DNA from 3 places in the Streptomyces sp. NRRL S-1813 genome. Region 1 is predicted to be linked to each of the others. Evidence: riboswitches for the same ligand, from Rfam matches in the RefSeq annotation. Region 1 holds a riboswitch; each other region holds the start of a gene.
The links. A riboswitch is a leader RNA that binds a small molecule or an ion and turns the genes downstream of it on or off. The one in region 1 is predicted to bind cyclic di-AMP.
Positions count from the first base shown of each region.

Region 2: another riboswitch for cyclic di-AMP. It lies ahead of IF67_RS0125275 (M23 family metallopeptidase); the one in region 1 lies ahead of IF67_RS0113310 (transglycosylase family protein).
Region 3: another riboswitch for cyclic di-AMP. It lies ahead of IF67_RS0100325 (C40 family peptidase); the one in region 1 lies ahead of IF67_RS0113310 (transglycosylase family protein).

Region 1 is NZ_JOHB01000007.1:34,781-36,976, forward strand. It holds gene eno (phosphopyruvate hydratase) at 1-280, opposite strand, end outside; gene IF67_RS0113310 (transglycosylase family protein) at 684-1,349, opposite strand; cyclic di-AMP (ydaO/yuaA leader) riboswitch at 1,357-1,570, opposite strand; gene IF67_RS0113315 (transglycosylase family protein) at 1,781-2,196, opposite strand, start outside.
Region 2 is NZ_JOHB01000020.1:125,760-127,955, forward strand. It holds gene IF67_RS0125270 (DUF2332 family protein) at 1-390, opposite strand, end outside; cyclic di-AMP (ydaO/yuaA leader) riboswitch at 674-829, shown strand; gene IF67_RS0125275 (M23 family metallopeptidase) at 841-1,968, shown strand.
Region 3 is NZ_JOHB01000001.1:75,865-78,060, reverse strand. It holds gene pcrA (DNA helicase PcrA) at 1-713, opposite strand, end outside; cyclic di-AMP (ydaO/yuaA leader) riboswitch at 1,004-1,185, shown strand; gene IF67_RS0100325 (C40 family peptidase) at 1,193-2,196, shown strand, end outside.

The sequences.
Region 1 (2,196 bases):
TGGCCTGGTCGATCAGCCGCTGCTCGGTCGCGTCGTAGCCGACGAGCTCCGGGCCGATCTGCTCGATGACGGCCAGGACGGCCTTCTCCACGCCCTTGCCCAGGTAGCGGTTCGGGTCGCCGTCGCGGAGCTCGACGGCCTCGAAGGCGCCGGTGGAGGCGCCGGACGGGACGGCGGCACGGCCGGTGCTGCCGTCGTCGAGGCCGACCTCGACCTCGACCGTGGGATTACCTCGCGAGTCGAGAATTTCGCGGGCTACGACGACGTCGATCGACGGCACGTTGTCTCCTTCGTGGGTGTCAGGCGTTATGCGCATGAGCCTAACGGCCTCGGGCTCGTCCGCCTGCCCTTGGCCCGCTCTGTGGGATGGAAAGCCGCGCAAAGCTCCCCGAGGACCCAGCTCACGGGCGTTTGGGCACATTGTCGCTGAACGGGAACATGCGCCGAGCGGGAGCGGTCGGCGGCGTGCGGCCGCCCCGGCGTCGGTCCGGCCTCGGCCCGGGCTCCGTCCGGGCTCCGTCCGGGCTCCGTCCGGGCTCCGTCCGGGCTCCGTCCGGGCTCCGTCCGGGCAGAAGAAACCCCGCCCCGGCGCGCTCGGGGGAAGGGCGCGCCGGGGCGGGGCGGTCTCACGGGGGAAGGGGGCCCGCCGCTCGGGCCCGCCCGCGTCCCGGTGAGGGAGGGACTCAGACGTTGAGCTTCTGACCCGGGAAGATCAGGTTCGGGTTGCCGCCGATGACCGACTTGTTGGCCTTGTAGACCGACTTCCAGTCGCTGCCGTGGGCCTTGGCGATCTTGGCGAGGGTGTCGCCCGCCTTGACGGTGTAGTTGCCGTGGCCCATCGACTTGCGCTCGGTGGAGCGCGAGGCGTGCTGCTCGGGGGCGGCCGGGGCCTTCTTCGCCTCGGTCTTGCCCTGGTCCTGCTGGGGCGCGGACTTGGTCTGCGCGGAGCCGGAGGTGTCGACGTCGGCGGCCGGGCCACCGGCGGTCAGGTTGCCGGCACCGGCGCAGGACCAGGCACCCGGCCCCTGGATGGCGAGGAGCTTCTCGGCGGCGGCGATCTGCTGGGACTTGCTGGCCAGGTCGGCGCGCGCCGCGTACTGCGTGCCACCGGCGGCGGCCCAGCTGGAGTTGGAGAACTGGAGGCCACCGTAGTAGCCGTTACCGGTGTTGATCGACCAGTTGCCGCCGGACTCACACTGGGCGACCTTGTCCCAGGTGGCCACGGAGGCGGCAGAGGCGGAGGTGGCGCCCATCAGCGGGACGGCCACAGCAGCACCGGCGATGCCGGCGAGGGTGGCGACGCGGACGGCCTTGGACGGACGACGGTGCTTGCCCTTGATGATCAGCATGGTTCGTTCGTTTCCTCACCGACGCCTACGAGGTGAGCTGTCGGGTTCGGGCTGTGAGAAATCGCCCGGCCGCGTGCGCGTGGCGCACGTGGCTTCACCCCAAGCCGGTTGACCCGCTTTCACGGGTGGGGCCGGCACGTACCTTGGGTCCCCCGCTCCTGCCTTCGGCGCTTGCGCGTCAAGTGCCTCCGATCACCGGCAGGATTCGGCGTGTGATCAAAGGGCCCGCTTTGGCGAGCGGTCCTGACGTTAAGCAGTAACCGCCCTGGGGTTCAAACCCCATCATGTGAACCAAGTTGACCGTTTTTGATCACGGGTAGGTCACATATCCGCAGGTGAACCCCGGTTCGACGAGGTGGGACGAACCGGGGTTCACCGGAGCCAACGAGAGCCATGTCTCACTTTCCCCAAAAGCGGGCGAAGGCGGCGAACTACCCTGCCGCGTGCCCCAGATCGAGCAGTTGGCCCGGCTTGATCAGGTCCGCATCGGAGCCGATGACGCCCTCGTTGCCCTCGTAGAGCGCGGCCCAGCCACCGGGCAGCCGGTGGGCCTGGGCGATGGCTGACAGCGTGTCACCCGGCCGCACGGTGTAGTTGCCGTCGGCCGCCGGGCCCGTGCGGTGCGCGTCATCGCCCCGCGAGGCATGCCGGCCGCCGGCGGACCTGTCCTCGTCGTCACCCGCGCCGCCGCGGTGCTTGCCCTTGGAGGGCGTCTCCTGCGGGGTGCCGGTCGTGTCCGGACGGCTGCCCCCGTCGGACGGGTCGGCGGACTGCGACGGGTCGCCGTCCCGGTCGTCCGGCGTCGCCGGGTCGGACGGCGGCGGGTCGGACGGCTCCGGACTCGTGG
Region 2 (2,196 bases), on a different contig from region 1:
CGGCAGCAGCGTGGCGCAGTGGGCCGGCTCGTCGGTCCGGGCGGAGCGCTGCATGATCACCGCGCGCACCTCGTCCCAGTGCCGGATGGTCCACTCGCGCCAGCGCCCGTACGCCATGTCACCGCGCGGGCCCAGCTCGGCGTGCGGGCCGTCGAGGTAGCGGACGGCGGCGAGCAGGAGGTCCGGCTGCTGTTTGTCGCCGGCCGGCAGCGATCCCGACAGCAGATCGCAGAGCTCCGGGTCGTGGCCGATCCGCGCGCTCAGCTCCTCATGCGCGGTGCACCGCCCCCGGGCCTGACGCCAGGAGAACTCCCGGTACCGCCCCGCCACTCCCCATGCGCCGGCGGCAGCGCTCTCGACGTTCCCGGTGTTCCCGACGTTGACGACCATGATCCGACGTTACTGCTCTCACGTTCCGTAATCGAGGGGCACCCCTCCGCATAACAACTGACGCACAATCAACGGGAGATCGTTTAGGGGTGGGCGGTCAACTCGCCCGGTTTGCGGCCATGCTGGCCGAAAAAGTCCATGCCAAACCTTGTGCGGAGACGACAGGGATTCACGGGAAGGCTTGGAATTCGGCTGCGATCTCTATTACTGTCCGATAACGCAGCGCGGTCGTCCCAGCCGTCGCAAGAGGCGGCACCGCGCGCCGACGCCGAATCCCGCACGCGCTTTTCACGCACCTCCAGCACCTCGAACTGCACCAAGGGAACCGGGGAACCACTTCCTTGGGGTGAATCGGACGCCCTCCGCCAGCGGGCGCCCGTAGGAGACCTTCCTGCTCCGAACCCGTCAGCTAACCCGGTAGGCGAGAAGGAAGGAAAGGAGAGCGCCCCCGTGGCGTCCAACAGGCCTGCCCCCGAGGGTCCGTCCGCCTACGACCTCGATGACCGAGGTGCCTTTCAAGGCCCCGGTGATGCGGACAACATGAACGACGGACCGTGGGAGGAATGGAATCCCACCGAGGACTCCATCCGCTCCGTCCGCGGCAAGCACCGGGTGGCCAAGCAGCGCGGCGGCGGACTCGCCCGCAGCAGCACGGTCCTGGGCGTCGGCGTCATCGCCGCGGTCGGCGCCGGCGGAATGGCCACGGCCGAGGGCCGCCCGGCGGTTCCGATCTCCATGCCGGACGTCGGCGGAATGGCCGACGACCTCGCCGACAAGCTCCCGGACGCCGAGTCCCTCCCCGGCGTCGGCGACCTCATATCGGACTCGGACTCGGGCACGGACTCCGCAGCGGCCGCGACCTCTGCGACGGACGGTGCGGTTCAGGACGTCTCCGGCCCCCTGACCCAGGCCTCCCGGACGGACTCGGGCACGGGCGCCGGCGAGGCCCTGCGCAGCCGCATCCTCGAGCAGGCCGACGCGCAGCAGGGCGCCGCCGAGCACGAGGCCCGTGAGGCCGCCGAACACGCCGCTTTCCAGAAGGCCGAGACCGAAGCCGCCACGCACCAGAAGTCGGCCGAAAAGGCCGCAGCAGCCAAGAAGGCGGCCGAGATGGAGGCCAAGCGCGAGGCCGAAGAAGCGGCCCGCCGGAAGGCGGAGGCCGCACGCCTCGCCAAGCTGGCGAAGAACTTCATCGCCCCGGTCTCCTCGTACACCCTCACCGCCGCCTTCGGCCAGGCCGGCGACCGCTGGGCCGCTGACCACACCGGACAGGACTTCGCCGCGCCGACCGGCACTCCCGTCAAGGCCGTGCACTCCGGCACCATCACCCAGGCCGGCTGGGCCGGCTCGTACGGCTACCGCATCGTCCTCACCCTCGACGACGGCACCGAACTCTGGTTCTGCCACCTGTCCTCGATGGTGAAGACCTCCGGCAAGATCAATACGGGCGATGTCATCGGCCGCGTCGGCGCCACCGGCAATGTCACCGGCCCGCACCTCCACCTGGAGGTGCGCCCCGACGCCGGCGACCCGATCGACCCCATGCCGTGGCTGCGCGATCACGGCATCAACGTGTGAGGTACGGCTTCAGGGCAGGCGTGACGCGCGGCCTCAAGGTGTGACGCGCGGCCTCAAGGTGTGACGCGCGGCCTCAAGGTGTGACGCGCGGCCTCAAGGTGTGACGCGTGGCCTCAAGGCGGGCGTGGCGCGCGGCCTCAACGTGTGGCGCGCGGCCTCAGGGCGTGACGCGTGGCCTCAACGTGTGACACCGCTGGAAACACCACTGACGGAAGTGGCTGCTGGGGG
Region 3 (2,196 bases), on a different contig from region 1:
TACGCCTCGGCCAAGGTCTTCTCAAAACCGTCGGCCGCTGTCCCGGCGAAGGTCTCCTCGTCGATGAGCTCGTTCTTGAGGTTGGAGATCTTCGCGCTGAAGGACTTGGGCGGGTAGCGCTTGGGGTCCAGATCCAGATCGCGGCAGACCAGGGCCATCAGGCGCTTGGAGTCGGCGGCGTCGTAGATCGAGAAGGACGAGGTGAAGCCCAGCTTCTTGGACTCGCGGCGCAGGATGCGGACGCAGGCGCTGTGGAAGGTGGAGACCCACATGGCGTTGGCGCGCGGGCCGACGAGCTCCTCGACGCGCTCCTTCATTTCACCGGCGGCCTTGTTCGTGAACGTGATCGCGAGGATCTGGCCGGGGTGGACATGGCGCTCGGCGAGCAGATGCGCGATGCGGTGGGTCAGCACCCGGGTCTTGCCGGAGCCGGCGCCGGCGACGATCAGCAGCGGGCCGCCGGTGTGCACGACGGCGGCCTTCTGCTCGTCGTTGAGCCCCTCCAGCAGCGTCGCCGGGTGGAGGGCGGGACGGGCGGCGCCGTCGCGGTAGAACGCCTCTCTGGGGGCGGGCGCGTCGAACCGCCCGCCGAAGAGGTCGGCGGGGATCTCCTCCGGGGCCGGGCCGTGCTCGTCCTCGGGAGGCGGCTGGTGCTCCTCCTCGCCCTTGTGGCCGAGGTCCGCCAGGAAGCTGTCGTCAAAGAGGCTGCTCATCGCCCACCGAGTCTAGGCTGCCGCACTGACAGCCCGCCGCGGAGTAGGCAATTGCGGGGCGCATACGGAGCGGGCCGTGGCGCCGCGGCAGGTCAGGCGGCCGGGCCCTTCACAGACCGGGCGCCGCCTCGTCTACCCGAATCCGACATCTGCCACAACAACCCCCGCATCGCGTTCAGGTCACGAAAAGGTTTCGGGCATATCGAACATCAGCCTTCACAGGAGCCACACGAGTTGGCTAACGTCCTCGCTCAGGCAGCCCGCCTCCCCGTGGACGACAGCGTCCGCACGGGCCGCCCACGCCGAGTCCGGCCCTGCCCTGGGGCATCCGGAGCCGGGGACCCACCAGCACCACCGGGGTGAATCGATCCGGGCAGCCGCCGTCGGCGGACGTCCGGACCGTAGGGCAAGCCTTCCGTCGACACCGCCCGAACCCGACAGCTAACCCGGTAGGCGGTCCACGGAAGGAGTCGCCGGCCTTGGCGTCGCATCGCAAGCCGCGCACCAGCATTCTCGCCTCACCCGGAGGCCGTCGTACGGCGGTCGGACTCACCACCGCCGCCCTCGCCTCGGCCACGCTGCTCTCGCAGTCCGCCGACGCGGCACCCCGGGCGCCCAGGCCCGGCATCGAAGAGGTCAAGCAGAAGGTCGACGGCCTCTACCACGAAGCCGAGGTGGCCACCCAGAAGTACAACGCCGTCAAAGAGCGCGCCGACGCCCAGCGCGACACCGTGGACGGCCTGCTCGACGCCGCCGCCAAGCGCGCCGAGAAGATGAACGAGTCCCGGCGCATGCTGGGCACCTTCGCCTCCGCGCAGTACCGCACCGGCGGCCTGAACCCGACGGCGCAGCTGATGCTCGCCAAGGATCCGCAGCAGTTCTTCGACCGCAGCCACCTCATGGAGCGGATGACCGGCCGGCAGAAGCAGGCCGTCTCCGACTACCAGGAGCAGCAGGCGGCGGCCGCCCGGCAGCGCGCGGAGGCGTCCCGCAGCCTGGAGCGGCTCCAGACGTCGCAGGCCTCCCTCAAGGAGTCCAAGCGGTCCGTGCAGGGCAAGCTGGCCGAGGCCCGGCAGCTGCTGTCCCGGCTGACCGCCCAGGAGAAGGCGCGGATGGCGGAGCTGGAGCGCCGCAAGGAGGCGGCGGCCAAGCGCAAGGCCGAGGAGGAGGCGCGCAAGCAGCAGGAGCGGGAGCGTCAGAGGCAGCACGACGGCGGCGGGCCGTCCGGCGGGCAGACCGGTGGCGGCGCCGACGACGGCTCCACCGGAGGTTCGTCCTCCGCCAAGGCCGAGAAGGCGCTCGCCTTCGCCCGCGCCCAGACGGGCAAGCCGTACGTCTGGGGCGCCACCGGGCCCAGCTCCTACGACTGCTCGGGGCTGACGCAGGCGGCGTGGAAGGCGGCCGGCATCGATCTGCCGCGGACCACCTGGGACCAGGTCAAGGTCGGCCAGCGGATCGCCACCAAGGATCTCAAGCCCGGTGA